DNA from 3 places in the Saccharopolyspora sp. NPDC045839 genome. Region 2 is predicted to be linked to each of the others. Evidence: riboswitches for the same ligand, from Rfam matches in the RefSeq annotation. Region 2 holds a riboswitch; each other region holds the start of a gene.
The links. A riboswitch is a leader RNA that binds a small molecule or an ion and turns the genes downstream of it on or off. The one in region 2 is predicted to bind glycine.
Positions count from the first base shown of each region.

Region 1: it holds a riboswitch for glycine, as region 2 does, so the genes downstream of both, gcvP (aminomethyl-transferring glycine dehydrogenase) here and gcvH (glycine cleavage system protein GcvH) in region 2, are expected to answer to the same signal.
Region 3: it holds a riboswitch for glycine, as region 2 does, so the genes downstream of both, gcvT (glycine cleavage system aminomethyltransferase GcvT) here and gcvH (glycine cleavage system protein GcvH) in region 2, are expected to answer to the same signal.

Region 1 is NZ_JBWKKH010000017.1:109,651-119,734, reverse strand. Features, by position in the region: gene garA (glycogen accumulation regulator GarA) at 24-491, shown strand; gene AC07EQ_RS23660 (bifunctional nuclease family protein) at 882-1,358, shown strand; gene AC07EQ_RS23655 (MerR family transcriptional regulator) at 1,595-2,164, shown strand; glycine riboswitch at 2,252-2,353, shown strand; gene gcvP (aminomethyl-transferring glycine dehydrogenase) at 2,527-5,421, shown strand; gene AC07EQ_RS23645 (HesB/YadR/YfhF-family protein) at 5,578-5,847, shown strand; gene AC07EQ_RS23640 (energy-coupling factor ABC transporter permease) at 6,025-6,696, shown strand; gene AC07EQ_RS23635 (PDGLE domain-containing protein) at 6,693-7,034, shown strand; gene cbiQ (cobalt ECF transporter T component CbiQ) at 7,037-7,804, shown strand; gene AC07EQ_RS23625 (energy-coupling factor ABC transporter ATP-binding protein) at 7,792-8,571, shown strand; gene AC07EQ_RS23620 (class I adenylate-forming enzyme family protein) at 8,742-10,084, shown strand, end outside.
Region 2 is NZ_JBWKKH010000016.1:124,163-134,246, forward strand. Features, by position in the region: gene AC07EQ_RS22785 (cupin domain-containing protein) at 201-686, shown strand; gene AC07EQ_RS22790 (TetR/AcrR family transcriptional regulator) at 760-1,398, opposite strand; gene AC07EQ_RS22795 (SDR family NAD(P)-dependent oxidoreductase) at 1,514-2,254, shown strand; gene AC07EQ_RS22800 (DMT family transporter) at 2,293-2,610, shown strand; gene AC07EQ_RS22805 (NAD(P)/FAD-dependent oxidoreductase) at 2,869-3,984, shown strand; gene AC07EQ_RS22810 (NmrA family NAD(P)-binding protein) at 3,981-4,838, shown strand; gene AC07EQ_RS22815 (NAD-dependent epimerase/dehydratase family protein) at 4,849-5,715, shown strand; gene AC07EQ_RS22820 (L-serine ammonia-lyase) at 6,087-7,442, opposite strand; gene gcvH (glycine cleavage system protein GcvH) at 7,472-7,843, opposite strand; glycine riboswitch at 7,894-7,993, opposite strand; glycine riboswitch at 7,994-8,098, opposite strand; gene AC07EQ_RS22830 (PucR family transcriptional regulator) at 8,210-9,766, shown strand.
Region 3 is NZ_JBWKKH010000029.1:377-10,460, reverse strand. Features, by position in the region: gene AC07EQ_RS31710 (YbaB/EbfC family nucleoid-associated protein) at 1-52, opposite strand, end outside; gene AC07EQ_RS31705 (hypothetical protein) at 177-332, opposite strand; gene AC07EQ_RS31700 (acyl-CoA dehydrogenase family protein) at 394-1,572, opposite strand; gene AC07EQ_RS31695 (TetR/AcrR family transcriptional regulator) at 1,674-2,300, shown strand; glycine riboswitch at 2,378-2,477, shown strand; glycine riboswitch at 2,478-2,578, shown strand; gene gcvT (glycine cleavage system aminomethyltransferase GcvT) at 2,694-3,797, shown strand; gene glyA (serine hydroxymethyltransferase) at 3,823-5,103, shown strand; gene AC07EQ_RS31680 (amino acid permease) at 5,312-6,694, shown strand; gene AC07EQ_RS31675 (response regulator) at 6,703-7,344, opposite strand; gene AC07EQ_RS31670 (sensor histidine kinase) at 7,335-8,489, opposite strand; gene AC07EQ_RS31665 (DedA family protein) at 8,589-9,236, shown strand; gene AC07EQ_RS31660 (aromatic ring-hydroxylating oxygenase subunit alpha) at 9,238-10,084, opposite strand, start outside.

The sequences.
Region 1 (10,084 bases), on a different contig from region 2:
TATCCGCGTAGAGGAGAGCTCAGGTGAGCCAGAACAGCGGCTTCGGCGACGTACCGCCGGAGCAGTCACCGGAGACCACCTCGGTCTTCAGGCCCTTCCTCTCGGAGCCGGAGAGCACCGAGAGTGCGTCCCCGGAGCCCGCCGCCGCATCCGGGGTCGATGCGCTGCCCGCAGGGTCCGCCCTGCTGGTGGTCAAGCGCGGCCCCAACGCGGGATCGCGATTCCTGCTGGACCGGGAGACCACCAGTGCGGGACGGCACCCGGACAGCGACATCTTCCTCGATGACGTCACGGTTTCCCGCCGGCACGCCGAGTTCCGGCGCGAGGGCAACGACTTCGTGGTCGTCGACGTCGGCAGCCTCAACGGCACCTACGTCAACCGGGAGCCGGTCGACACCTCGGTGCTGGCCAACGGCGACGAGGTGCAGATCGGGAAGTTCCGGCTGGTGTTCCTGACCGGCCCGATCGACGGGGGCCCGGGCGCCCGCTGAGGGGCCCTTGGACCGACTAGTCCATCCGCCAGCGGGGCGGCGCCGAAGCGGCGTCGCCCCGCTGGCGCGTGAAGGTAGTGCGCAGCCGAGATCGATGACTTCCCGCGCGGGGAATTTCCCGCCGTCGCAACCGGTTTCCACGTTGTAGCGGCCGCCTTTCGACCGGTCCGGCGGACGGGTCGGCGGTGTATCGTGCTGGTAATGCTCGATGAAGAGCTCAGCCAGCGGTTCGGACCAGATGCACCGGCAGGAAGGCCGCGGATTCGGTGGTCGACCAGACCGCTAAAGGGATGGGCGTGTCCGCCGCAACGCGGGTAGCGTCGGAGGCGTCGGTGCGCGATCCTCGACGGGGATGTCACGCTTCGGCGCGCTGGAGGAGGCGATGTGACGATGAGCAGCGAGATGCGCGTCGTCGGCGTGCGAGTTGAACTACCAGCAAACCAGCCGATTCTGCTGTTGCGCGAGGCGCACGGCGAGCGTTACCTGCCGATCTGGATCGGCTCGGTCGAGGCGACCGCCATCGCGCTGGAGCAGCAGGGTGTGCGGCCGCAGAGACCCCTTACCCACGACCTGTTGAAGGACGTCATCGGCGCCCTCGGGCGCGACCTGGAACAGGTGCGGATCACCGACCTGCAGGACGGCACCTTCTTCGCCGAGCTGGTGTTCGACGGGGATGTGCGGGTCTCCGCGCGGCCGAGCGACTCGGTGGCGCTGGCGCTGCGCATCGGGGTGCCCATCCACGCCGACGAATCGGTGCTGGACGAGGCGGGGCTGATCATCCCGGACGAGCAGGAGGACGAGGTGGAGAAGTTCCGCGAGTTCCTGGACTCCGTCTCCCCGGAGGACTTCCGCGGCGCCGACACCTGAGCCCGCCGATCGACCGACGACACAGCCCGGCCCCCGTCTGCGCGAGCAGGCGGGGGCCGGGTCGTCCGGGTGCCCCGCGCGTCGCGTTGACCTCCCCGCGGGGCAGGCATACCGTCGAACTTACGCGAATTGCCCCGGTGTGATTCGGCCGCTGGGCGGTGTTCGCGGCCTCGGACCGCGATGGTCCGGGAGCTGGTGATCGTCGTCGGCTTCGTGCCGGACGAGGGGAGGCAGGCGTGGTCGAGGAAGCGTCCAACCGGGATGCTGCCGTGGAGCAGGGCGAGCTGTTCCCCGATGCCTCGCTGCCGGACGAACTGGTCGGCTACCGGGGTCCGGCCGCCTGCCAGATCGCCGGCATCACCTACCGCCAGTTGGACTACTGGGCGCGCACCAAGCTGGTAGGCCCGTCCATCCGCGGCGCCGCCGGCTCCGGCTCGCAGCGGCTGTACTCGTTCAAGGACATCCTGGTGCTCAAGGTGGTCAAGCGACTGCTGGACACCGGGGTGTCGCTGCACAACATCCGGGTCGCGGTGGAACACCTGCGCAACCGGGGCGTGCAGGACCTGGCCAGGCTGACGCTGTTCAGCGACGGGACGACGGTCTACGAGTGCACCTCTGCCGAGGAGGTGGTCGACCTGTTGCAGGGTGGCCAAGGGGTGTTCGGCATCGCCGTCAGCGGGGCGATGCGCGAGATCAGCGGCACGATCCACGACTTCCCGGCGGAACGGGCCGACGGCGCGGAGCTGGTCCCGATGGACGACGAGCTGTCCCGCCGGCGGCGCGACCGGCAGGCCGAGACCGGCTGAGCCGACCGGACCCACCCGGGTGGTGTGCGGCCGGTGACATCGCTGGTCCGCTCGGACCCCCTGATCGGGTAAGCTGCGGCACATCGCCGACCCCGTGCGGGAGAGTCCGGCCCGGCCTAGGCCGCGGTCGGCGCCGAAGGAGCAACCCTCCCCGACAACCTCTCAGGCCACCTGGACCGCACGGGCGAGATACCTCTGGAAAGAGGGCGCACCACGACCGTGGTGCACCCCGCCGACGGTGCAAGCCCGGTTCCCGGGTGAAGCTCTCAGGCGTTCGCTTCGCGGACAGTGACAGAGGGGGAGAGCAGGGCAGCTTCGGCTGCCTGCCGCCCTTTTGCCGCCGCGACGATTGAGGTTTGGCGATGACCGACGTGACCCACGACCGCATTCCCCTGGCCGCCCTGGAGCACGGCACGCCGTTCGCCGACCGGCACGTCGGCCCGATGCCGGCCGAGCTCGCGCGCATGCTCGACGTGATCGGCGTCGGCTCGCTGGAGGAGCTGGGGCAGAACGCCGTGCCGGACACGATCCGGGAAGGCGACCTGCAGCTGGCGCTGCCGGAGCCGGCCACCGAGTCCGAGGCGCTGGCCGAGCTGCGCGAGCTGGCCCGCCGCTGTCGCCCGCACACCGAGATGATCGGGCTCGGCTACTACGGCACGGTCACGCCGCCGGTGATCCTGCGCAACGTGCTGGAGAGCCCCGCCTGGTACACGGCCTACACGCCGTACCAGCCGGAGATCTCGCAGGGCCGGCTCGAAGCGCTGCTGAACTTCCAGACGATGGTGGCCGACCTGGCCGGGGTGCCGGTGGCCAACTCGTCGATGCTCGACGAGTCCACCGCCGCGGCCGAGGGCATGACGCTGGTGCGCCGCGCGGGCCGGTCGAAGTCGCCGCGGTTCGTGGTGGACGCCGACACGCTGCCCCAGACCATCGCGGTGATCGAGACCCGCGCGGAGCCGCTGGGCATCGAGGTCGTCGTCGCCGACCTCGCCGCGGGTGCGCAGGCGTTGCCGGACGGCGAGTTCTTCGGCGTGCTGCTGTCCTACCCGGGCGCTTCCGGCGCGGTGCGGGACCACGAGGAGATCATCGCGGAGGTCCACCGGCGCGGCGCGAAGGTCGTCGTCGCGGCCGACCTGCTGGCGCTGACGCTGCTGCGCTCGCCCGGCGAGATCGGCGCGGACGTGGTGGTCGGCAGCACCCAGCGGTTCGGCGTGCCGATGGGCTTCGGCGGCCCGCACGCCGGGTTCATGGCCGTGGCCAAGGGCTTCGAACGGCAGCTGCCGGGGCGGTTGGTCGGCGTGAGCGTCGACGCCGACGGCAACCAGGCCTACCGGCTGGCGCTGCAGACCCGCGAACAGCACATCCGCCGCGAGAAGGCCACCAGCAACATCTGCACCGCGCAGGTGCTGCTGGCCGTCGTGGCCTCGATGTACGCGGTCTACCACGGCCCGGCCGGGCTGCGGTCGATCGCGACCCGCGCGCACCGGATGGCGGCGGTGCTCGCCGAGCAGCTGCGTCGCGGCGGCGTCGAGGTGCTGCACCGGGAGTTCTTCGACACGATCGTCGCGAAGGTGCCGGGCAAGGCCGACGACATCGTCGCCACGGCCCGCCGGGGCGGCATCAACCTCCGCCGCGTGGACGCCGACCACGTCGGCATCAGCTGCGACGAGACCACCACGCGGGCGCACCTGGCGACGGTGTGGCAGGCCTTCGGCGTCACCGGCGGTGACGCCGACGAGCTCGACATCGAGACGCCGGACGCGCTGCCCGCGGCGCTGGAGCGCACCTCGGAGTACCTGACCCACCCGGTGTTCCACACCCACCGCTCCGAGACCTCGCTGCTGCGCTACCTGCGGCGGCTGTCGGACAAGGACATCGCGCTGGACCGCAGCATGATCCCGCTGGGCTCGTGCACGATGAAGCTCAACGCGACGGCCGAGATGGAGCCGATCACCTGGCCCGAGTTCGGTTCGCTGCACCCGTTCGCGCCCGCGCAGGACGCCGAGGGGCTGCTGTCGATCGTCAAGGACCTGGAGACCTGGCTGGCCGAGGTCACCGGCTACGACGCGGTGAGCCTGCAGCCCAACGCCGGCAGCCAGGGCGAGTTCGCCGGCCTGCTGGCGATCCGTGCCTACCACCGCAGCCGTGGTGACGAGGACCGGGACCTGTGCCTGATCCCGGCGAGCGCGCACGGCACCAACGCCGCCAGCGCCGTGATGGCCGGGATGCGGGTGATCGTGGTCCGCTGCGACGACGCCGGCAACATCGAGCTCGACCACCTGCGCGAGCTGGTCGCGGAGCACGCCACCGACCTCGCCGCGATCATGATCACCTACCCGTCCACGCACGGCGTGTACGAGAGCACCGTGCGCGACGTGTGCGGGCTGGTGCACGACGCGGGCGGCCAGGTCTACGTCGACGGCGCGAACCTCAACGCCCTGATCGGCCTCGCGCGGATGGGCAAGTTCGGCTCCGACGTCTCGCACCTGAACCTGCACAAGACGTTCTGCATCCCGCACGGCGGTGGCGGCCCGGGCGTCGGCCCGATCGGCGTGCGCGAGCACCTGGCGCCGTTCCTGCCCAACCACCCGCTGCAGCCCGCCGCCGGACCGGCTACCGGTGTCGGCCCGATCAGCGCCGCCCCGTGGGGCAGCGCCTCGATCCTGCCGATCTCCTGGGCGTACGTGCGGATGATGGGCGCCGACGGCCTGCGCCGGGCGACGCTGACCGCGGTCGCGGCCGCCAACTACGTCGCCCGCCGCCTCAACAACTACTTCCCGGTGCTCTACACCGGCAAGGGCGGCTTCGTCGCGCACGAGTGCATCCTCGACCTGCGGCAGATCAGCAAGACCAGCGGCATCACCGTCGACGACGTCGCCAAGCGGCTGGCCGACTACGGCATCCACGCGCCGACGATGTCGTTCCCGGTGGCCGGGACGCTGATGGTCGAGCCGACGGAGAGCGAGAACCTGGCGGAGCTGGACCGGTTCTGCGAGGCGATGATCGCGATCCGGGCGGAGATCGACAAGGTCGTCGCCGGGCAGTGGCCGGCCGACGACAACCCGCTGGTGGGTGCCCCGCACACGGCGGCGTCGCTGGCCAAGGACTGGGACCACGCCTACTCCCGCGAGGAGGCGGCCTACCCGCTGGGCACCGACGTGACGAAGGTCTGGCCCCCGGTGCGCCGCATCGACGGCGCGCGCGGAGACCGCAACCTCGTCTGCTCCTGCCCGCCCCTCGACGCCTACCAGGCGTGATCCGTCCACGACGCCCCCGGACCGCTGTTGCGGCCGGGGGTGTCGTGGTGTCCGGGGCCGGTGACACGCCGGGGGCGGTTCGGTTTGCGACGGGGCGGCGGCTGATGACACGGTGGCCCCTTCAAACCGACCGGCTCGGAGAAGGGGTTGAGCACAATGCTCACCATCAGTGAGAGCGCCGCAGATGTCATCAAGCTCGTCCTCGCCGGCGGCGACTCTCCGGAAGGTTCCGGCCTGCGCATTGCGCCGGCGGGTGAAGGACTGCAGGCGTCGATCGCCGCCGAACCGCAGTCGGGCGACGAGGTGGTCGAGGTATCCGGCGTGCGGGTGTTCCTCGAACCGCAGGTCGCCGCGCTGCTCGGCGACAAGGTGCTGGACGCCGAGCGGGACTCCAACGGCGAACTGGCGCTGGCCGTCCGCGACTGACCGAACGGGCTCGAACCGTCGTCCTGGGTGTTATGCCCGGGACGACGGTTTTTTCTCGCCGGACTGCGATCTAGGCCTCCTGCCAGCTACTGGTGATTGCGGTATTGCGGCAACTACTCTCGATGCGCAGCTGTTCCGGCCAGGAGGGAGCGCGCCGTGCCGACCACCACGCTCGCCATGCACATGAGCGACGGGTTGCTCAACGCGCAGACGGCGGTGCTGTTCGCGGCCGTGGCGATAGCCGGGCTGGCGGTCGCGCTGACCAAGGCGCGGGCCGACCTGGACGACCGGACGGCGCCGATGGCGGGGTTGGTCGCCGCGTTCGTCTTCGCCGCGCAGATGATCAACTTCCCGGTGCTGCCCGGCGTCAGCGGGCACCTGCTCGGCGGGGCGCTGGCGGCGATCCTGGCCGGGCCGTGGGTCGGCGCGCTGTGCGTGGCGATCGTGCTGGTGGTGCAGGCGCTGCTGTTCGCCGACGGCGGGCTGACCATGCTGGGCGCGAACATCACCAACATGGCGCTGATCGGCACCGCCGCCGGCTACCTCGTCGCCCTCGCATTGCGCCGCTTCGCGCGGCGGAGCCGGACCGGTCTGCTGGTGACCGCCTTCGTCGCGGCCTGGGTGAACACAGTCGCCGCCGCCGGCGGCTTCATCCTCGAATACGCGGTCGGCGGCGCGGCCGGTTTCGGCCTCGGCACGGCCGCGGTCGCGATGGTCGGGGTGCACTGCCTGATCGGCATCGGCGAGGGCGTGATCACGGCGGCCACGGTGGGTGCCGTCGCGGCCGCCAGACCGGACCTGGTCCACCTGCTGCGGACCGGGAAGAAGACGGAGGAGAACGTGCGATGAGCGCCCCACGTCGGCGTTTCCTGCTGGTCTTCGGCCTGTTCATCCTCGTCATCGCGGGTGGCGTGGCCTACTTCGCGGACGCCGACCCCGACGGGCTGGACGCGGTCACGCAGCGCGGCTGCACCGTGGTGGAGACCGAGCAGGGCGAGCAACTGGAAGGGCAGTGCATCGCGCAGCACGCCCAGGACCACGCGTTCTCCGGCGGCCCGCTGGCGGACTACACCGTCGGCGGAGATGACCGCTGGACCGGGGTGGCCGGGGTGATCGGCGCGGTGGTCACGCTCGGTGCCGCCGGAGGGTTGTTCTGGGGCCTGCGGCGCCGGACCGGGGGCGAATAGCGGTGGGAGCCGGTCACGCCGGCGCGCTGCACCTGCCCGGCGACTCGGTCCTGCACCGGTCGGCGCCCGAGGTCAAGATCGTGGCGGCCTTCCTGGTGGTGCTGTGCGTGGTGGCGACGCCGCGCGAGGTGTTCTGGGCGTTCGGCGGGTACGCGCTGCTGCTGTTCGGGCTCGTGCTGGTGGCCCGGGTTCCGCCGCGCTGGCTGGCCGGCCGCCTGCTGATCGAGGTGCCGTTCGTGGTGCTCGCGCTGGTGCTGCCGTTCACCGCCGGCGGCGCGACCACCGAGGTGGCGGGCCTGGCGCTGTCCACCGGTGGCCTGCTGTCGGGCTGGAACATCCTGGTCAAGGGCACGCTCGGGTTGGCCACGTCGGTGCTGCTGGCCGCCACGACCGCGCCGCGGGAGCTGGTGGTCGGCCTGCAGCGGCTGCGGGCGCCCCGGCTGCTGATCACCATCATCACGCTGATGCTGCGCTATGCCGAGGTGATCGTCGCGGAGGCCAAACGGATGCGGGTCGCGCGCATCTGCCGCGGCCACGATCCGCGGTTCCTGTGGCAGCTCGGCGCGACCGCGCGCGGGATCGGGAGCCTGTTCATCCGCTCCTACGAGCGGGGCGAACGCGTGCACCTGGCGATGGTGTCGCGGGGCTGGAGCGGCGCGATGCCCGAGCTGGGGGAGTCGCGCCGGACATCACCGGCGACGTGGTGGCTGGGCATGCTGCCACCGGCTGTCGCCGCCGTCGTGCTGGGAGTGGCCTTGTGGACCGCCTGACCGAACCCTTGCCGGAGCGCGCCGCCGGGCCGGCGTCCGTCCCGGCGCTGGAGGTGTCCGGACTGGCGTTCCGCTACCCGGACGGGCACCGTGCGCTCAACGGCGTCGACCTGCGCGTCGAGCGTGGGGAGCGGGTCGCGGTGCTCGGCCCCAACGGGGCGGGCAAGACAACCATGACGCTGCACCTCAACGGGGTGCACACGGCCGAGTCGGGGAACATCCACGTCGGCGGGCTGCCCGTGGATTCGCGGAACCTCAAGGAGATCCGCCGTCGCGTCGGGCTGGTGTTCCAGGATCCCGACGACCAGCTGTTCATGCCGACGGTGCGCGAGGACGTCGCGTTCGGCCCGGCGAACTTCGGGGTGCGCGGCGAGGAGCTGGCCGATCGCGTGCGGTCGGCGCTCGACGCGGTGGGCATGGCCGAGCACGCGGACCGCTCGCCGCTGCACCTCTCCGGCGGCCAGCGCAAGCGGGTCGCGTTGGCCGCGGTGCTCGCTTGCCGCCCCGAGCTGCTGGTGCTGGACGAACCGTCGTCGAACCTCGAACCGGTGGCCCGGCGCGAACTCGCCGAGGTGCTGCTGGACTGGGGCGGCACGATGCTCATGGTCACCCACGACCTGCCGTACGCGCTGCAGCTGTGCCCGCGCAGCGTGCTGATCGACGACGGGGCGGTGGTCGCCGACGGCCCCACCGCGGAGCTGCTGTCCGACGCGGAGCTGCTGGCCGCGCACCGCCTCGAACTCCCCTACGGATTCCGGGTTCCCTGAGCCGGTCCCCGCTTCCGGACGTCTTGACCCCGCCTGTTCGCGAGGTGAGGGTGAGCGGGTCTGTCGCAGCGTGGCGAGGAGGCACCGATGGGTTCGGCGGAAACCGTTCGCGGACCGGTAGATCCCGGCGACCCGGGCAGGAGCCCGATGTGCGGGGAGGGGTGAGCGGGATGCCGATCGAACCGCATCCGCGCGGTGCCGCCCCGTTCGACACCTCCGGAATCCGGCGAGACAGCCGTGGAATCGCGCACTACACCGGCCTTCCCGCGTCGTTGGTGACCATGTTCCGGTCCACGGCTGAACGCTTCCCGGACAACGAGGCGCTGGTCGAGGTCGATGGCGAGCGGCTCACCTACCGGCAGTTGTGGGACCGGGCGGCGCGCGTCGCCGGCGGGTTGCGCGCGGCCGGGATCGGCCGGGGCGATCGGGTGGCGAGCCTGTTGCCCGCCGGGGTGGGTTGGGTGCTGGGATTCCTGGGCACGCAGCTGGCCGGGGCGGTCGCGGTGCCGGTGAACATCCGGTTCGCCGCACCCGAGATCGACTACGTGCTGACGGATTCCGGCGCGAAGCACGTGCTGCGACCGGGTGATCCGCTGCCCGGCGGTCCGGCCCACGCGGTCGACGACCTGGCGCCGGACGATCTCGCTGCGATCTTCTACACCAGCGGCACCACGGGTTTCCCGAAGGGGGCGATGACGACCCACGAGAACTTCCTGTCCAATGTGGAGACCGCGCTGCGGGTGATGGGCACGGACCGCGCCGACGGCCCGGCGCAGCGCAATCTGGTGTCGGTGCCGCTGTTCCACGTGACCGGCTGCAACACCCAGCTGCTCGTGCAGCTCGCCCTCGGCGGCACCACCGTCGTGCTGCCGAACTTCCAGGCGAAGCGGTTCCTGCGCACCCTCGTCGAGGAGCGGATCAACACCCTCATCACGGTCCCCGCGATCTACGCGCTGGCGGTGGCGCAGCCTGAGTTCGCGGACCTCGACGTCAGCGCGGTCACCCAGGTCAACTACGGCGGCGCGCCGATCGCCCCGGCGCTGGTCGAGCGGATCAAGGCGGGCTTCCCGCGGGCCCGGGTGGGCAACGGGTTCGGCTTGACCGAGACGTCGTCGATCGCGACGTTCCTGCCGCACGAGTGGGCCGCCGAGCACGCCGACTCGGTCGGGTTCGCCGCGCCCGTGGTGGATCTGGCGCTGGACGCGCCGGACCCGGAAAGCGGCGTCGGCGAGCTGCTCATCCGCGGCCCGAACATCGTGGCCGGGTACTGGAACAAGCCGGAGGCGACCGCGAACGCCTTCGCCGACGGCTGGCTGCGCACCGGCGACCTGGCGAGCATCGACGAGCGCGGCCTGGTCCGCGTCGTCGACCGCGCCAAGGACATGATCAACCGGGGCGGCGAGAACGTGTACTCGGTGGAGGTGGAGAACGCGCTGGCCGGGGCGCCCGGCGTCGCCGACGTGGCGGTCGTCGGCGTGCCGGACGACGTGATGGGGGAGAAGGTCGGCGCGGT
Region 2 (10,084 bases):
TCCCGTCGGCGGAATCGTGCGCCACCGTTCGGCCCAGCGCGGCGCGAACACCCCAGAAACGGGTGATCTTGGCCACATAGCACGGGGTGGTCGGCTGGGAACGGCCGATCAATGGGAATCCCGCGATGACGTGATGCCCGCACCCGGGCCGATCGCAGAGGCTCGACGGCGCGCACCCGCTGGTCGAGAGGAGTCTGAACATGAGCGCACCGGAGGTCACCCGCCGGGTGATCCACGTCCCGCCCGGCGCGGGCCAAAGCGTCTGGGCCTTCAGCGGCGACCGCTACACGCTGAAGGTCGGAGCCGAGGACACGGACGGAATGATCGGGGTCATGGAGGGCGAGATCCCGCCGGGCAGTGGCCCGCCGCTGCACGTCCACCAGTACGAGGACGAGGCTTTCTACCTCGTCGAAGGAAGCCTCCAGGTGTTCGACGGGGACCGAGAATTCACCGCCGAACCGGGTTCTTTCATTTATCTTCCGCGCGGTTCGGCGCACCGGTTCAAGAATATTTCCGATACGCCCGCGAGAATGCTCATGCTTTTCCTTCCGAGCGGGTTCGAAAAATTCTTCCTGGAGGTCGGCGTGGAGGCGGTGCCCGGTCAGCCGGCGCCGCCGCCGAGCCAATTCGAGGCCGATGTGGAACGGTCCATGCGGATCGCGTCGGAGAAGTACGGCATCGAATAGTCCGGCCGGCCCACCGCGGCGGGCGCGCACCCCGGGCACCGGCCTGCGCCGGTGCCCGGTCGACGCGCTCGGATCAGGCGGGCACGGCGCCATCGCGACGCACCTCCGGCCCGGCCATCATCCCGTCCCAGGCCAGCATCGCGCAGTCGATGACCGCGTGCACGGCGTCGCGGGAGCTCCCATCTCTGGCCTGAATGGACAGTCCTTGCAGGACGGTCAGGTAGAACGAGGCGATCTTCTCCAGGTCCGCGCCGGCGGGCACGTCGCCGTCGGCAACGCCGCGCTCCAGCCGGGCGAGCACCGCGCGGAAGTCGTCCTTCCGGCACTCCGCAAGGAAATCCCAGATCCGCTCGTTGTCCGGCGTGCAGTTGGTGGCCGCGAGCACCACCATGCAGCCGCGCGGCGTGTCCGGATCCACGTAGGCGTCGGCGTTGTCGCGCAGCATCGCCTCGATCGCGCGCCGCGCCGTCGGCCGGCTCTGCAGCGACCGGTCGCCGACCGCCTCGTCGGCGCTGTTGTAGAGCGCGACGGCCTCCCGGAACAGGTCCTCTTTGGACCCGAATGCCGCGTACAGGCTCGGTGAGCTGATGCCCATCGCGCCGGTGAGGTCGCTCAGCGACGTGGCCTCGTAGCCGCGTTCCCAGAACAGCTCCATGGCGGTCCGCAGGGCGGCTTCCCGGTCGAAGCTGCGCGGACGTCCGCGTGGCGACATCGGCTTCCCTCCTCCCCGGATGGCGCCGGTTCGCACCGGGCCTTCCCCTGTTGACACCCGAGAGTAGCGATGATAGCCATTTATATATCGTTCGACACAGAAAAGCGAGGGGCTCATGACAGGTCTGGACGGCAAGGTCGCACTGGTCACCGGTGGCGGACGCGGCATCGGTGCGGCGGTCGCCGAGCGACTGGCCGCGGACGGCGCCGACGTCGCGATCACGTACAACACCTCGGCCGACCGTGCCAACGGCGTGGTCGACAAGATCAAGGCGGCGGGCCGGCGCGGTGCCGCGTTCGCGGCCCCCGCCACCGACGCCGCGGCGGTGACCAGCGCTGTTGAGCAGACGGTCGCCGAGTTCGGCCGGCTGGACATCCTGGTCAACAACGCCGGGATCTTCCCGTGGGCCCCCATCGACGAGCTGACCCTGGAGCAGTTCGACGAGACCGTCGGCATCCACGTGCGCGCGGTGTTCGTCGCCGTGCAGGCCGCGGTCAAGCACCTGCCCGAGGGCGGCCGGATCATCAGCGTCGGCAGCAACCTCGCCGACCGGACCCCCGGCCCCGGCCTGAGCCTGTACTCGCTGAGCAAGTCGGCGCTGACCGGCTTCACCCGGGGCCTCGCCCGCGACCTCGGTCCGCGCGGCATCACGGTCAACCTGGTGAACCCGGGCTCCACCGACACCGAGATGAACCCGGCCGACGGCGACGAGGCCGACGGCGAGCGCGCCCTGACCGCCCTGGGCCGCTACAACGACCCGGCCGACATCGCGGCCGCGGTCGCCTTCCTGGCCGGCGAGGGCGGCCGCAACATCACCGGCACCGGCATCCTCGTCGACGGCGGCGCCAACGCCTGACGGCGTTGCTCCGACCTCCTGGAACAAGGGAAACAGCAATGGCTTGGGTCATCCTCGTCGCAGCGGGCCTGCTCGAGATCGTCTGGTCGCTGGCGCTGAAGCACGCCGAGGGCATGACGCGGCTGTGGCCCGCGGTGCTGGGCATCGGCGTCGCCATGATCAGCCTCGGCATGCTTTCGGTGGCGCTGAAGGACCTTCCCGTGGGCAGCGCCTACGCGATCTGGGTCGGCATCGGCACCGTCGGAGTCGCTGCGGTGGGGATGATCTTCCTGAGCGAGCCGGTGACGTTCTCGAGACTGGCCTTCCTGGCACTGATCGTGGTCGGCATCGCCGGCCTGAAATTCGTGGAGGGCTGACAGGCCTTCGTTGGTGGGCTAAGCGGCTGCGCCGCTGCAAAACCCGCCCTACCGCGCCCAGAACACGAAAGGCCACTGTAGACGATCCGATTTCCTTTCCTTCCCCGGAAGATGCCGCCTCGCCCGAGCGAGGCGGCATCTTCGCGTCGACCGGCTCCCGAGAACACGTGATGTCGCGGCCGGGCCGGGCGAAGCATGCTGGGGTCCGGCTGCCGCAAGGAGAACCAGACGCCGGCAAACGGCTGGAGGAGCGGAAAGATGGCTGAGCACAAGAGGGAACTGGACATCGCGGTGATCGGCGCCGGGGTAATCGGGTTGTCCACCACGGAGGCCCTGCTGCGGCGGGGCGCGAACGTGAAGTGCTTCGACGGCCGCCGGCCCGGATCGGGCCAGTCCGGCGGGCTGTCCCGCACCTTCCGGCACCGGCACGACGATCCGCACATCGTCGACCTGGCCGCGCGCGGCCTGGCCGGCTACCGCGAGTGGGAACGCCGCTCCGGCGTCGAGATGGTGGGCACCGAGGGCTGCGCGTACCTGGGCACCACCCCCGCCGACACCACCGGCCTGAAGACCCACCAGGTGCCGCACCACTACGCGCCGGCAGCCGACCGCGCGGAGGTGTTCGGCGCGCTCGGGCCCATCGACGGCCCGCTGCTGGTCGACCCGACCGCCGGGGCGCTGCGCGTCAACCACGTGATCGAGACGCTGACCGGCTGGGTCGGCGACCACATCATCGCCAACGACATCCACAGCCTCCTGGTGCTCGACAACGGCAACGTCGAGTTCCAGACCGCCGACGCGATCTACCACGCGCGGCACGTCGTGCTCTGCGCCGGCGTCGACACGCCGCGCCTGGCGGCCCGCCTCGGCTGGGACATCCCGCTGGACTGCGCGCTGCACGCCCGCCCGCACTACCGGATCCGCGAGGAGCTGCGCGGCGCGCCGACGCCGTGCTGGGTGGACAAGTCCGGCCAGTTCGGCGAGATGGTGTACGGCTCGGTGATCCCCTACACCGACCAGTACGTGCTGGGCCTCATCGGCGACGGCGTCGACGTGCCGTTCGACGCCCGCGGCGCGCTGACCGGCGAGGAAGGCATGGAGGACCACGTTCGCCGGGTCACCGGCTACGTCGAGCGCGCCCTGCCGGGGCTGATCCCGGAGCCGATCGGGGTGCGGGTGTGCATCATGAGCAAGCTGCCCGCGGGCAGCGACGCGCTCCGCGCCTGGCACGCCCCCGGGGTCACCGCGATCGCCGGGCACAACCTGTTCAAGTTCGCCCCGGAGCTGGGCGAGCTGCTCGCGGACTCGGCGGTGCGCGACCGGCTCCCGGCGGACCTGGAGCTCGCCGGGGCACGCGCGCTGGGGGCGGCGTGAGCGGGCCGGTCATCGCCGTCGCGGGCGCATCGGGCGCCGTCGGGCGCGCGGTGACGCGGGAACTCGTGCGGCTCGGCCACCGCCCGCGCACGCTGGTGCGCCCCGGCTCGCCGAACCGCGCGCCCGACGCGGCGGTCGTCGAGTGCGACCTCACCGACCGAGCGTCGGCGCTGAGCGCGCTGCGCGGCGCGGACCGGTTGTTCATGCTCACCCCGTTCCACCCGGAACAGCTTGTGCTGCAACGCAATCTCATCGCGGCCAGCGGCGAGGCGGGGGTGAGCCGGGTGGTGAAGCTGTCCGCGCTCGGAGCACGGCCTGGGGCCGAGTCGAGCATCCACCACCAGCACGGCGTCGGCGACGACGAGCTGCGCGCCGCGGGCATTCCGCACGCGGTGCTGCGCCCCAACGCTTTCATGCAGAACGCGCTGCAATGGCTGCCGACGATCCGGGCGCGCGACGCGATCGTGCTGCCGGTCGGGGCGGCGCGGGTCAGCATGATCGACGTCGAGGACATCGCCCTCGCGGCGGCGAGCCTGCTGACCGCGGACGCCGCGGCCGGCGACTACGACCTCACCGGTCCGGAAGCCCTCGGCTACCGGGAGGTGGCCGAGATCCTGTCCGAAGTGGCCGGACGCCCGATCCGGCACGTGGACGCCGCGCCCGCCGAGGTCGCGGCAGCCATGCGATCGGCGGGAGTGCCCGACTGGGCGGTGGCGGCGCGCCTCCAGCTCTACGCCACCTACCGGGCAGGCGAGGCGGAGGTGGTGACGACGGCGGTCGCGGACATCACCGGCCGACCGCCGCGCGACTACCGGTCGTTCGCCGCCGGACTCGCCTGGCAACTGCGGAACTGAAGGGGAACCGATGCACGTATTCGCCATCGGGGCCAGCGGGGTCCTAGGGCACCACCTCGTCCCGATGCTGCTGCGCCGCGGACACGACGTGACCGCCATGGCGCCCGGCGACCGCCTCGACCGCCTGCCGGAAGAAGCCCGCCGAATCCGGGCCTCGCTGCTCGACCCGGTCGCCGGGCGACTGCTGGCGACGGAGTTCAAGGACGTCGACGCGGTGGTCAACGCGGCCACCGCGGTCCCGCCGACCGCGGGCAGCTGGGCGCTGAACACGGCGCTGCGCAGCACCGGAACCGCGGTGGTGACCGACGCGCTGCAGGAAGCCGGGGTGGGGCGCTTCGTCCAGATGAGCATCACGATGGCCTACGCGGACGGCGGCGACACCCCGCTGACCGAGACGGCGCCGTTCGACCACCGGCCGGAACGGACGACCATCGTCGCCCCGGTCCAGGCGATGGAAGCCGCGGTCCGCGAACTGCCCGCCGACGAGATCGCGTGGAGCATCCTGCGCGGCGGACGCTTCGTAGGCCCCGCGACGGTGCAGGACCAGCAGCGGGCCCGGCTGCGCGCCGGGCGGCTGCCCATCCCGGGCGACGGGCGGTCGTGGGCGGCGATGGTGCACGCGCGGGATTACGCGGAGGCGGTGGTCGGCGCGCTGGAGCGCGGCTGCGCGGGCGAGACGCTGAACATCGCCGACGAGCCCGTCCGGGTCGCGGACTACTACCGCGAGCTGGCCCGCGCGGACGGCAGCCCGGCCCCCGGGCAGGCCCCGGACGAGGCAGCCGAGCCGTCGCACCGGGTCAGCAGCGAAGCGGCGCGACGGCTCCTCGACTGGTCTCCGGTGCACGGCATCTGGCCGGTGCGCGGCGGGGAGCGGTGACAGGAAGGTTCCCATCCTCGCACCGGAGCCGACGGCCGGAACGGCTCCACAACAGGCGCCCGGTGGATCATCGGTGACAGGAAAGTTCCCATGCACTCACCGCAGGAACCGGCCCGTGACAGGAAGGTTCCCCAACTCTCACCGCACGGCTCAGTGGCGACAGGAAAGTTCCCATGCACTCACCGCAGTACTGAGCGGCGCTGACAGGAAAGTTCCCATGCACTCACTGCGGCCCGATGACGGAGGAGTTCCCATCCGCATGCCACCGGGCCCCGGTGCGGGCGGGCGGTGACAGGAAGGTTCCCCAGCTCGCACCGCACGGCCCGGTGGTGACAGGAAAGTTCCCATGCACTCACCGGGCGTGCGGCGGGTCAGCACTCGATGACGTTGACGGCGAGGCCGCCGCGAGCCGTCTCCTTGTACTTGACCTTCATGTCACGGCCTGTCTCGCGCATGGTCTTGATGACCTTGTCCAGCGAGACGAAGTGGGTGCCGTCGCCGCGCAGCGCCATCCGCGCCGCCGTGATCGCCTTCACCGACGCGACCGCGTTGCGCTCGATGCACGGGATCTGCACGAGACCGCCGATCGGGTCGCAGGTGAGCCCGAGGTTGTGCTCCATCGCGATCTCCGCGGCGTTCTCCACCTGGCTCGGGGTCCCGCCGAGCACCTCGGCGAGCCCGGCGGCCGCCATCGAGCACGCGGACCCGACCTCGCCCTGGCAGCCGACCTCTGCACCGGAGATCGACGCGTTCTCCTTGAACAGCACGCCGACCGCACCGGCCACGAGCAGGAAGCGCACCACGCCGACGTCGTCGGCACCCGGCACGAACCGCATGTAGTAGTGCAGCACCGCGGGGACGATCCCGGCCGCTCCGTTGGTCGGCGCGGTCACCACGCGCCCGCCGGCCGCGTTCTCCTCGTTCACCGCGAGCGCGAAGAGGGTCACCCACTCCAGCGCATCGTCGTGCTCGGTCAGCGAGGCGGCCAGCTCCGCCGCCCGCCGCCGGACCTTGAGCCCGCCGGGCAGTTCCCCGGAGTTCCGGCATCCGTTGTCCACGCATTCGCGCATGACCTGCCAGATGTCCAGCAGCTCCTTGTGCACGGCGTCCTCGCCGCGCCAGGACAGCTCGTTGGCCAGCATGACGCCGCTGATCGGCAGCCCGGACTCCTCGGTGCGGGCGAGCAGTTCCGCGCCGGTCCGGAACGGGTAGCGCACCGCGGTCGCGTCGGGCTTGATCCGATCGGTGCCGGTGGCGTCCTCGTCGACGACGAAACCGCCGCCGACCGAGTAGTAGACCGCGCTCTCGAGCTCGACCCCGTCGGTGCCGGTCGCGGTGAACCGCATCCCGTTGGGGTGCAGCGGCAGCGACTTGCGCCGGTGCATCACCAGGTCGCGGTCCACGGTGAACCGGATCTCCTGCACACCGTCGAGCCGCAGCCGCCCGGTCTCCCGGATCTCGGCGACCCGGCCCTCCACTGCCGCCGGGTCGACGGTCTCCGGGCTGTGCCCCTCGAGGCCGAGCAGCACCGCCTTCGGGCTGCCGTGCCCGTGCCCGGTCGCGCCGAGCGACCCGAACAGTTCCGCCTTGATTCGCTTGACCTGCGACAACCGGCCCTCGCCGTGCAACCGCTGCACGAACAGCCGGGCCGCGCGCATCGGGCCGACCGTGTGCGAACTGGACGGCCCGATACCGACCGAGAACAGGTCGAAGACGCTGATCGCCATTGACCGTCTCCTCCCTCTCCTATTCCCCGCTACTCCGCGATCACCGCGGCGTACTGCTCGGCGGTGAGCAGAGCACTGGTGTCGGAGGTGCGCACCTCCAGCAGCCAGCCCTCGCCGTAGGGCTCGGAGTTGACCAGCGCCGGATCGTCCACGACGGACTCGTTGATCGCCACGACCTCGCCGGTGACCGGCGCGAACAGGTCGCTGACGGACTTCGTGGACTCCAGCTCGCCGCAGGCCTGGCCCGACTCGATCTGCTCCCCCACCTCGGGCAGCTGCACGAAGACGATGTCGCCGAGCGCGTCCGCGGCGTGCTGGGTGATGCCGATCCGGACCAGCTCGTCGCGGTCCTCGATCCACTCGTGCTCTTCGGTGTAGCGCAGGTTCGCAGGCAGGGACATGGTGGGAGGCTCCAAGGCTTTCGGGGGCACGGATGCCCGAGCGGGGCTGGGCCTCCCCCTCTGTTTCGGAACCTGAGAGCTTCGCCGCGGCTTCTCGCGGCTTGCACCGTGGGTGGAGCGTCAGGGATGACGCGCGCTTTCCAGAGTTGCCTCGCCCGAACGGTCATGGGTGCCTGAGAGTTTGTGGGGAGTCTTGCTCCTTCGGCGCCCTGACGGCTCGGTGTGAGCCCCCAGGGTCTCTCCCGCACGGGGTCGACGGCCGGTATGCGATTGTCGATGTGCTCAGCAACGATAAACGGGCCAGCCCTGGTGTCAATGCCCTCCCCCACTGACCGGCGGCGGCCCGAAGCACTCAGGAGGCCGGTGATGCTGGACATCCGGGCGCTGGTCGAACGGGTCGGCCCCACACTGCTGCGCACCGTGGTCAGCCCGGAGCCGACGGTCTGCGTGGGGGACGTCGTCATCGCCGAACCCGATGAGCCGCCGACCGCGGCTGGCGGCGACCTCGTGCTGGGCGTGGCGGTCGCGGATCGCGAGCAGGCGACGCGGCTGGCGAGGGCTTGCGGCGCGCAGGGCGCGGCAGCGGTGCTGCTCAAGCCGCCGATCTCGGCGGACGACGCGGTGGCCGCGGCGGCCGCGGAAGCCGGGGTGGCGTTGGTGGAGGTCCGGCCGGGTGCCGGCTGGGCGCAGTTGGTGTGGCTGATCCGGGCGGCGCTGGCCGGGACCGGCATCGAGGAGGCCGACGCGCGCGGCACCGGGGTCGGCGATCTGTTCCGCCTCGCCGACGCGGTCGCCGACGTGGTGGACGCGCCGGTCACGATCGAGGACGCGCACTCCCAGGTCCTGGCCTACTCCGCCCGGCAGGACCTGACCGACCCGGCGCGGGTCTCGACGATCATGGGCCGGAAGCAGCCCGACGAGGTACTCGCCAAGTTCCGGGCCCGCGGCACGTTCCGCCAGCTCAGCAAGGGCAGTTCGGCGATCTTCGTGCCCGCCCAGCAGGACGGCACCCTGCCCCGCCTGGTGGTGCCGATCCGGATGGGCGGCGAGCTGCTCGGCTCGATGTGGGCCGTGGTGCCCGGCGAGGTCTCCGAGGAGCGCTCCACCGCGTTCGCCGACACCGCGCCGCTGGTCGCGCTGCAACTGCTGCGGTGGCGGGCGGTGGCGGACGCGGAGCGCCGCCGGTCCGCCGAGCAGGTGCGGCTGCTGCTGGAGGGCGGCGAGGGCTGGCGGGTGGCCGTGAACGAGCTGGCGGTGCCCAACGAGGCGCATCGGGTCGTCGCGATCGAAATGCCGTCGTCCGCCGGGCCCGCGGAGGGGCACCGGCTGGCGATGTGGGAGTGGATCACGCGCGGGATCGGGCGGCGCCCGCTGGTCACCGAGATCGGCACCATGCTCTACGCCCTGGTGCCGGACCGGGCGGGCGCGGGCGGCTGGCCGGACCTGCGGGAAGCGCTCGTGTCCCACGACGCTTCGCCCCGCCCGCTGATCGCGGTGGGCAATGCGGTGGCGGTCGCCGACCTGCCCCAGTCGCGCGCGCAGGCCGATGAGCTGGTCGGCCTGCTGCGCACCGGCCAGCTGCGCGACCGGGTGGCGGTGTACGAGGACAACTGGCACCTGGTGGTGCTCAGCCGGATGGCCGGTGCGTCGACCGACGCGGGCGTCGGCTCTCTGGGCCCGCTACCGGTGCTGCGCGAGCACGACCGAACGCAGGGCACCGAATACCTGGCAACCCTCCACGCGTGGCTGCGCCACCCGGGCGACCCGCGGCAGGCGAGCCGAGAGCTGCGCGTGCACCCGAACACCTTCCGCTACCGGATGAAGCGGCTCACCCAACTCGTGGACATCGACCTGGAGAGCCCCAACGTCCGCGCAGCGCTGTTCGTGCAACTTCTCGCCGACCGCTGGGCTCAGCACGGCTGACAGCAAGGGAACTTTCCTGTCACCCCGCCCCCGCCGAGCCACGCCCCCGGCGGCTGCGAACAAGGGAACCTTCCTGTCACAACGGGTCCGGCGGGATGCGAGCAAGGGAACCTTCCTGTCATCACCAGGCCCGTGACGCACCGCCGGTGACGTGCGAAAAGGGAACCTTCCTGCCAGCGCATGACAGGAAAGTTCCCTTGCTTTCACCGGCCGCCCGGGCGGCTGCGAGCAAGGGAACCTTTCTGCCACCCGGCGTCCTCGCCGCCCCGTTTCGGCCCCTGCCGGCGCGTTGGCTTCGCCGCCACGGGCTTTGTTCTG
Region 3 (10,084 bases), on a different contig from region 2:
CCCGCACGGCGCCCCCGGCAGCACTGCCCTCGCCACGCACGTCGTCCGCCATCACGTGCCCTCCCGCTTCGCCTGGTCGTCGTCGTTGAGCCGCAACGTCATGGCCACAACTACACACAGTATCGAATACGAGAACGGCCCCCGGCTCGGTCGCCGGGGGCCGTTTCGCCGTTCGGTCAGTGGCTCTTGCCGTCCTTGCCGAAGAACTTGTTCTTGACCTGGTCGATCTTCTCCTTGTTCTTCGGGTCGGAGGCGTACTTCTTGGCCTGGTCGATCACCTTGCGGCCCTGCGGGCTGCTGGCGAAATCGGCGACCTTCTTGAACAGAGACATCGTCGCTCCCGGCGGATCGGAGTCACGGCTACCACCAGGCTACCGACAAATCGGTCACGTATCAGCCGAGGACCCCGCTGATCGATGCGTGGCCCTTCAGCAGGTTCCGCGCCACGGTGCGGCGCTGGATCTCGTCGGTGCCCTCGAAGATGCGCAGCAGCCGCAGGTCGCGGTACCAGCGCTCGACCGGCAGCTCCTTGGTGTAGCCCATGCCGCCGTGCATCTGCAGGACCCGGTCCACGATCTCGTTGGCTCGAGTGGCGCCGAAGAGCTTGGCCACCGACTGCGCGTGCCGGGAGTCCATGCCCTGGTCGACCTGCCAGGCCGCCTGCAGCACGAGCCAGCGCAGCGCCTCGATCTCCACCGCGGAGTCGGCGATCATCCACTGGATGGCCTGGCGCTCGGCGATCGGCTTGCCGAAGGTCTCGCGGGTCTTGGCATATTCCATGCCCATCTCGACAAGCCGTTCGCAGGCGCCGAGGGCGTGCGCGGGCAGCAGGTAGCGGCCGCGGCCGATCCACTGCATGGCGAGCTTGAAGCCCTGGCCGACCTCGCCGAGCACGTTGTGCTCCGGGACCCGCACGTTGTCGAACACCAGCGCGGCGGGCTGCCGCTCCCACGGGCCCATGATGTCGATCGGCTCGGACTTCCAGCCCGCGTCGCGGTCGGCCAGGAAGCAGGTGACGCCGCCGTTGGCGCCCTTCTCCCGGTCGGTGACGGCGAAGACCATCACGAAGTCGGCGTCGATGCCGCCGGTGATGAAGGTCTTCTCGCCGTTGATGACCCACTCGTCGCCGTCCTTGACGGCGGTGGTGCGCAGGTTCTTGGCGTCCGAGCCGGCGCCGGGCTCGGTGATCGCGAAGCACGACTTGCGGGTGCCCTCGATCGTCGGGAGCAGGTAGCGCTCCTTCTGGTCGTCGTTGGCGTAGTACAGGATGTTGTCGGCGTAGCCGCCGAAGCGGAACGGCACGAAGGTACGGCCGAGCTCGACCTCGATGAGCGCCGTCATCACCGCCGACAGGCCCATGCCGCCGTACTCCTCGGGCGTCTGCACGCCCCAGAACCCGGCCTGCTTCGCCTTGTCCTGCAGTTCCCGCTGCTCGTCCTTGGTCAGGCCGCGTTCCCCGGCGCGCTCGCGGCGCAGCACCTCCTGTTCCAGCGGCACCAGTTCGCGCTGGACGAAGTTGCGCACCCAGTCGCGGATGTCGCGTTCTGTGTCGGACAGCGAGAAGTCGACCATCGCCGGATCCTTTCCTGCGGCCAGCTAACTAACGGCGTTAGTTTTGTGGCAGCCTAAGACGGTCCCGGCGACCGCCGCAAGGGATCCGACGAGGAGAAGACGTGCCCAGACCGACCACCCCCCGGCTGTCGCCGGAGCGCATCCGGCGGATCGGCCTGGAGATCATCGACGCCGACGGCCTCGAAGCGCTGTCCATGCGGCGGCTGGCCGAACGGCTCGGCGTTCGCGCGGCGTCGCTGTACAACCACGTGTCGACCAAGGACGAGCTGCTGAACGAGATCGCCGACGACGTGATAACCGCAGTGGACGTCGCCGGCTTCGACGCGGACTGGAAGACCGGCCTGCGCACCTGGGCGCGCTCCTACCGGGCCGCCCTGATCGCCCACCCGAACCTGGTCCCGTTCCTGGCCTACGGCCCGGCCCGCCGGGAGAACGCGCTGCGCCAGGCGGACGCGGTGCACGGCGGCCTGACCAGGGCGGGCTGGCCGCAGCGCTACGCCACGATGATCGGCGCCTCGACGAAGTACCTGGTGGTGGGCTCGGCGATGGGCTCCTTCAGCGGCGGCTTCCCGGACGACGCGGCGCTCTACGGCGACCGCTTCCCGCACCTGAACAGGGCCCACCTGCTCCGCGAGCACGCGGCGGAGATCGACGCCGACAGCTTCGAGCTCGCCCTGGCCGCCCTCGTCGACGGCCTGGAGAAGCAGTACCGCGAGCTCAGCGCCTGAGATCACTCACCCGCCCGGTTGACGTGGGTCACGTCGGTTCGTAGCGTCGGCGTTCACACAACCGAATACCGCGCCCACGACGTCGTGCGGGAGAGACTCCGGCCCGTTCCGGGACCGGAGCGCCGAAGGAGCAATTCTCCCCAGCAAACTCTCAGGCACCGGCACCGCACGGCACCAGGCGAACACGGAGAAAAGCAGGAGCGCCCGCTTCTCGCCCACGGTGCAAGCCGCCCCCTCGCGGGCGGCGAAACTCTCAGGCCAATGACTCCGGGGAGACCGCCCGACCAGCGCAAGCCCGCGCAGGTCGAGGTCGAGGCGTCCCCGATAAGGTTGGGCTCAGTGAGCTGACCGGCCCTCGACTGCCGACCGGCGCCCACCAGGAGGAGTCTCACCATGTCGTCGCCACGACAGACGCCCTTGCACCACGTGCACGAAGCCCTCGGGGCGACGTTCACCGAATTCGCCGGCTGGCGGATGCCGCTGCGCTACTCGGGCGACACCGCCGAGCACAACGCGGTGCGCACCGGCGCCGGCCTGTTCGACCTGACCCACATGGGTGAGATCCGGATCAGCGGGCCGCAGGCCGCCGAGGCGCTGGACTACGCGCTGGTCGCCAACGCGTCCGCGATCAAGCCCGGCCGCGCCCGCTACACGATGATCTGCAACGCGGCCGGCGGCGTGCTCGACGACCTGATCGTCTACCGGCTCGGCGACGAGGAGTTCCTGGTGGTGGCCAACGCGGCGAACGCCGCCGTGGTCTCCGCCGAGCTGGCCGAGCGCATCGGCGGCTTCGACGCCGAGCACCAGGACGTCTCCGACGACTACGCGCTGATCGCGGTGCAGGGCCCGAACGCGGTCGCGATCCTCGCGCCGCTGACCGACACCGACCTCGCCGAGGTCAAGTACTACGCGGGCTACCGCAGCCGGGTCGCGGGCAAGGACGTGCTGCTGGCGCGCACCGGTTACACCGGCGAGGACGGCTTCGAGCTGTTCACCGCGCCCGGCGACGCCGAGGCGGTCTGGCAGGCGCTGACCGAGTCCGGCGCCGAGCACGGCCTGCAGCCCACCGGGCTGTCCTGCCGCGACACGCTGCGGCTGGAGGCCGGCATGCCGCTGTACGGCAACGAGCTGTCCGCCGAGCTCACGCCCTTCCACGCCAACCTCGGCCGGGTGGTCAAGCTGGACAAGGCCGGCGACTTCGTCGGCAAGGACGCGCTGGCCGCCGCGGCCGAGAAGCCCACCGAGCGCACGCTGGTCGGCTTGAGCACCGAGCAGCGCCGGGCGCCCCGGCACGGCTACCGCGTGCTGGACGCCGACGGCGCCGAGATCGGCGTCGTGACCAGCGGCGCCCCCTCCCCGACCCTCGGCCACCCGATCGGGATGGCCTACGTGGACCGCGACCACAGCGAACCCGGCACGCAGCTGCAGGTCGACATCCGCGGCAAGACCGTCGCGGTGCAGGTCGTCGAGCTGCCGTTCTACCGCCGCAATGCCTGAAGAGAAATACACAGGAGGCAACACCATGTCGACACCGGACCTGTTCAACGACCAGCTGGCCGCGGTGGACCCCGAGGTGGCGGCGGCGGTCGGCGCCGAACTCAACCGCCAGCAGAGCACGCTGGAGATGATCGCCTCGGAGAACTTCGCACCGCAGGCCGTCCTCGAGGCGCAGGGCTCGGTGCTGACCAACAAGTACGCCGAGGGCTACCCGGGCCGCCGCTACTACGGCGGCTGCGAGCACGTCGACGTCATCGAGCAGCTGGCCATCGACCGGGTCAAGGAGCTCTTCGGCGCGTCCTTCGCCAACGTGCAGCCGCACTCGGGCGCGCAGGCCAACGCGGCGGCGATGTTCGCGTTGCTCAAGCCGGGTGACACGATCATGGGCCTGGACCTGGCGCACGGCGGTCACCTGACCCACGGCATGCGGATCAACTTCTCCGGCAAGCTCTACAACGTGGTGCCGTACCACGTGCGCGAGGACGACCACCGCGTCGACATGGACGAGGTCGCCAAGCTGGCGCGGGAGAACAAGCCGCAGATGATCATCGCCGGCTGGTCGGCGTACCCGCGGCAGCTGGACTTCAAGCGGTTCCGGGAGATCGCCGACGAGGTCGGCGCCTACCTCATGGTCGACATGGCGCACTTCGCCGGCCTGGTGGCCGCCGGACTGCACCCGAGCCCGGTGCCGCACGCCCACGTCGTCACCACCACCACGCACAAGACGCTCGGCGGTCCGCGCGGTGGCGTGATCCTGTCGGCGGACACGGAGTTCGCGAAGAAGTTCAACTCGGCGGTGTTCCCGGGCCAGCAGGGCGGGCCGCTGGAGCACGTGATCGCCGGCAAGGCGGTGGCGTTCAAGGTCGCCGCCGGCGAGGAGTTCAAGGACCGGCAGCGCCGCACCGTGGAGGGCGCGCAGGTCCTGGCCGAGCGGCTGCTCGCCGACGACGCCGTCAAGGCCGGCGTGCAGCTGGTCTCCGGCGGCACCGACGTGCACCTGGTGCTGGTGGACCTGCGGGACTCCGAGCTGGACGGCAAGCAGGCCGAGGACCGGCTGCACGAGATCGGCATCACCGTCAACCGCAACGCGGTGCCCAACGACCCGCGGCCGCCGATGGTGACCTCCGGGCTGCGCATCGGCACCCCGGCGCTGGCCACCCGCGGCTTCGGCAAGGAGGACTTCGCGGAGGTCGCCGACATCATCGCCGAGGCCCTCAAGCCGGGCTTCGACGAGCCGGCGAGCGCGAAGCTCCGGGAGCGGGTGGAGGCCCTGGCCGCCAAGCACCCGCTGTACCCGAACCTCTGACATGTGATCGGCGGGTAGCCCCGAACGCCGCATTTCGGTCCGCGATGACCGAAATGCGGCGTTTCATGTTTGCATCCTAAGTGGACGATGTTGGAACTGGGAAAAGGCTCGATTTCAACTGTGCCCAATCGCTTGCCAGCACTGCCCGGATGCCGGATTATCTGCGCAGTTTCAGCGAAACACGCTGGCGATTAAGGAGTCACGTTCGATGAGCCAACCAGAGGCCGAGGAGTACCGGAAGGATCTGAGTACCCGGCACATCAACATGATCGCGATCGGCGGGGCGATCGGGGTCGGGCTGTTCCTCGGCTCCGGCAAGGCGCTGCACCAGGTCGGGCCCGGCTTGATCCTGATCTACGCGATCGCCGGGCTGATGATCTTCTTCGTGATGCGGGCGCTCGGCGAGCTGCTGATGTACCGCCCGGTGAGCGGATCGTTCGCGGAGTACGCGGGCGAGTTCGTGGGCCCGTGGGCCAAGTTCGCGGTGGGCTGGGGCTACTGGCTGGTCTGGATCGTCACCGGCATGGCGGAAATCACCGCGGTCGGCGAGTACTTCCAGTTCTGGTTCCCCCACGTGCCACAGTGGATTCCCGCCCTCGGAGCGCTGATCGTGCTCTCCGGCGTGAACCTCATCGCGGTGAAGCTCTTCGGCGAGTTCGAGTTCTGGTTCGCCCTGATCAAGGTGCTGGCCATCATCGGCCTGATCGTGCTCGCCGCCGCGATCCTGGTGTTCGGCTTCAGCGACCTCGGGGACACCGCGTCGCTGAGCAACATCTGGTCCCACGGCGGGTTGTTCCCCAACGGCGCGGCGTCGTCGCTGCTGGCGTTCCAGATCGTCATGTTCGCCTTCGTCGGCGTGGAGATGGTCGGCCAGACCGCCAGCGAGAGCAAGAACCCGCAGAAGGTCCTGCCGCGGGCCATCAACTCGGTGATGTGGCGGATCCTGATCTTCTACGTCGGCGCGCTGATCGCCCTGACCGCGCTCGTGCCGTGGACCCAGTTCCCGACCACCGGCAGCCCGTTCGTGCACGCCTTCACCCTGATCGGCATCCCGGCCGCCGCCGGCGTGATCAACTTCGTGGTGACCACCGCCGCGCTGTCGTCCTGCAACAGCGGCATCTACTCCACCGCGCGGATGCTGCGCACCCTGTCGGAGGACCGCCAGGCGCCGCGCTCGGTGGGACGCCTCAGCGGCCGGGCGGTGCCCGCGCGGGCCATCGGGATCACGTTCTGCGCGATGCTGATCGGCGTGGTGCTCAACTACTTCGTGCCGGAGCAGGCGTTCACCTACATCACCAGCGCCAGCACCGCGGGCGCCATCTTCACCTGGGGCATGATCGTGATCGCGCACCTGGTCTACCGGCGCAAGGTCGCCCGGGGCGAACTCCCGGCCGGGCCGTTCCGGATGCCACTCGCCCCGTACTCCAACTACGTCGTGCTGGCCTTCCTCGCGCTCGTCGTGGTGCTGCTGGCCTTCGACGCCGAAACCCGGATCGCGCTGTACATCACCCCGGTGCTCGCGATCGCGATGGTGATCGGCTACCTCGCGGTGCGCAACAAGCAGCCGCAGCAGGAGCCCGCGAACAGGTGAACGCCTGATCAGGATTCCAGGTAGTGCAGGACGGCGAGGACCCGGCGGCTGTAGCCGGTGGTGCGGGCGAGGTCGAGCTTGTCGAAGATCGCGTTCGCGTGCTTCTCCACCGCGCTCTGCGAGATGTGCAGGTGGGTGGCGATGCCGGCATTGGTGCGGCCCTGCGCCATCTGTTCGAGGACGTCCCGTTCGCGGGGCGTCAGCAGCGACTGCGGATCGCGGTCGCTGCCGGACAGCAGGCGCCGCACCACCTCCGGGTCGAACGCCACTCCCCCGCCGGCCACCCGCTGGAGGGCGTCGAGGAACTCGTCGACCTGCACCACCCGGTCCTTGAGCAGGTAGCCGACTCGCGCGGTGTCGCCGGTGAGCAGCTCGACCGCGTAGCGCTTCTCCACGTACTGCGAGAGCACCAGCACGCCGACGGCGGGGAACCGGCGCCGGATCTCCAGCGCGGCGCGCAGGCCGTCGTCGGTGTGCGTAGGCGGCATCCGGACGTCGACGACGGCCACGTCCGGCTGCCACGCCGCCACCTCCGAGAGGAGGCTCGGCGCGTCCCCGACGGCGGCCACCACGTCGTGCCCCTCCTCCGCCAGCAGGCGCACCAGGCCCTCGCGCAGCAGGGTGGAATCGTCGGCCAGGATCACCCGCACGGCAGCTCCGCGACGATCGTCGTCGGACCGCCGACGGGACTGTCCACTGTGAACTTCCCGTCCAGCGCCGCGACGCGCCGGGCCAGGCCGGAAAGCCCGGCGCCGCGCACCGATGCGCCGCCGGCGCCGTCGTCGTCCACCCGAACCACGAGCCACCCCTCTTCCCGTTCGACCCGGACGGCGACGATACCCGCGCCCGAGTGCTTGGCCGCGTTCGTCACGGCCTCCGAAACCACGAAGTACGCCACGGCCTCGACCTCCACGGCCGGCCGCTGCGCCACCTCGTACCGCAGCTCGACCGGCATCCCCGCGCGCTCCACCAGCGCCGCCAGGGCCGGGTGCAGGCCCCCGGCGTCCAGCGCGGCCGGGTAGACCCGCCACGCGACATCGCGGAAATCCCGGAGTATTTCCTGGGATTCCTCGTGCGCCTGGCGCAGCAGCCCGGCTGCCCGGTCGCCGTCGCCGGCGCGCCGGGCCCGGCCGATCAGCATGCCCAGCGCCACCAGCCGCTGCTGCACGCCGTCGTGCAGGTCGCGTTCGATGCGGCGGCGTTCCTCGTGGATCGCGGCGACCACATCGGAGCGCGTGGTGGAGAGCTGTTCGACCCGTTGCCGGAGCTGCTCGGCCCGGTCCGGTTCCAGGAACCGCTCGCCGAGCGCGCGGTCCATGACCGCGACGCCCGCGAGCCCGGTCAACGCCAGGAAACCGAGCACCGAGCAGAAAACGATCAGGTAGACCGTGAGCCAGAACTTCTCGGTGCCGGAACGGCCTTCCAGCGGATCCCCGACTGTGGTCCAGAGCTCGACGAGTTCGACCAGCATGCCGACCGCGCCGTAGGCGATCAGGAAGAGCACGATGCCACCGAGCAGCCCGACCGCGCAGCGGACCGCCAGGTACCGCAGCGCGCGAGCGCCGCCTGGCCGGCCGGCATGGTTGCTGTCCAGGTACTTCGCCAGGCGCCGCCGTTCGAGTTCGGCCAGCGCCTGCGCCCCGGCGAACGACAGCGAGGCGACCCGGGATCGCAGCCGGGGCAAGATCAGCAGCCCGGCCAGCGCCAGACCGGCCGACAGCACGAAGACGAGTTCGGCCAGCGCCGTGCCCGCACCGAGCACGACGCCGAGGAGCACCCGCAGCCATCGACGCATGATCCGAGCCTAGCCACGGCGGCAACCTGCGGTTTTCCACAGGTGGGTCGCCGGGAAACCGCATTCCGCGCGGTGCTGCGGATTCCTAGCGTTCGGATCATGAACTTCCTCGCACAGCCCGGCACCGCCCAGACCGATGGACTGGTCGGCTGGATCACCGGGCTCATGGAAACCATCGGCGGCCCCGGCGCGGGGATGGCGGTGGCACTGGAGAACCTGTTCCCGCCCATCCCCAGCGAGGTGATCCTGCCGCTGGCCGGATTCGCCGCGAGCCGGGGCACGATGAGCCTGCTCGGCGCGATCCTGTGGACCACGCTCGGCTCGCTGACCGGCGCGGTCGTGCTGTACTACCTCGGCGCGTGGCTGGGCCGCGACCGCACCCGCGCGATCGCGGCGAAGCTGCCGCTGGTCAAAGTGTCCGATGTGGACCGGACCGAGGCGTGGTTCGCCCGGCACGGCACGAAAGCGGTGTTCCTGGGCCGGATGGTGCCGATCTTCCGCAGCTTCATCTCGCTGCCCGCCGGGGTGGAGCGGATGCCGGTGCCTGCCTTCCTGGTGCTGACCGCGCTCGGCAGCCTGATCTGGAACACCGCGCTGGTGCTCGCCGGCTACCTGCTGGGGCAGAGCTGGTGGATCGTCGAGTCCTACGTGGGGATCTTCCAGAAGGTCGTCGTCGTCGCGGTGGTCGTCGCGGTCGTCTGGTTCGTGGCCGCGCGGGTCGTCCGGATGCGCAAGGCCCGGGCGTGACTCACGGTTCGAGCTCGGCGCGCAGCCACTCGTGGAACTCGCCGATGTGATGTTCCGAGGGCACCAGCACGCCACCGCCGGCATAGGCGCGGGAGCTCATCGCCGGCTGGCAGCGCTCGCAGGCGTCGAAGTCCTGCTGGTTGACCCGGTGGAACAGCTCGACCGAGCGGGACACGTCGTGGCCCTGCTCGACCACCTCCGGCGCGTACAGCCAGTCGCACTCGACGAGCGTGCGGTCGGCCGCGAGCGGGAACATCCGGTGCACGATCACGTGGTCCGGCACCAGGTTCAGGAAGACCTGGGGCCGGACCGTGATCGCGTAGTACCGCCGGTCGTGCTCGTCGCCGACGCCGTCCAGCCGCCCGAACCCGCCGCTGCCGTCCACCGTGAACCCCTCGACGTCCGAGCCGAACTCGGCGCCGTGGCCGACGTAGTACTGGGCGGCGTAGCCGTCGGCGAACTCGGGCAGGACCTCGGTCAGCTCCGGGTGGATCGTCGCGCAGTGGTAGCACTCCATGAAGTTCTCGATGATCAGCTTCCAGTTGGCCCGCACGTCGTAGCTGATCCGGCGGCCGAGCGCGAGCCCGTCGACGCCGTAGCCGCCGATCACGTCGTCGCCGCCGAGCCGCCCGGAGACGGCCTCGATCACGGTGTCCTCGAACGACGGCGGTTCGTCGGCCAGGCAGACCCACGCGTAGCCGAGCCATTCGCGCAGCGCGACCGGGATCAGCCCGTACCGCGTCCGGTCGACGTCCGGCATCGAGGTGAGGTTCGGCGCCGCGATCAGCTTGCCGTCGGTACCGTAAGTCCAGGCGTGGTAAGGACATTGGAAGGACCTCTTCACCTGC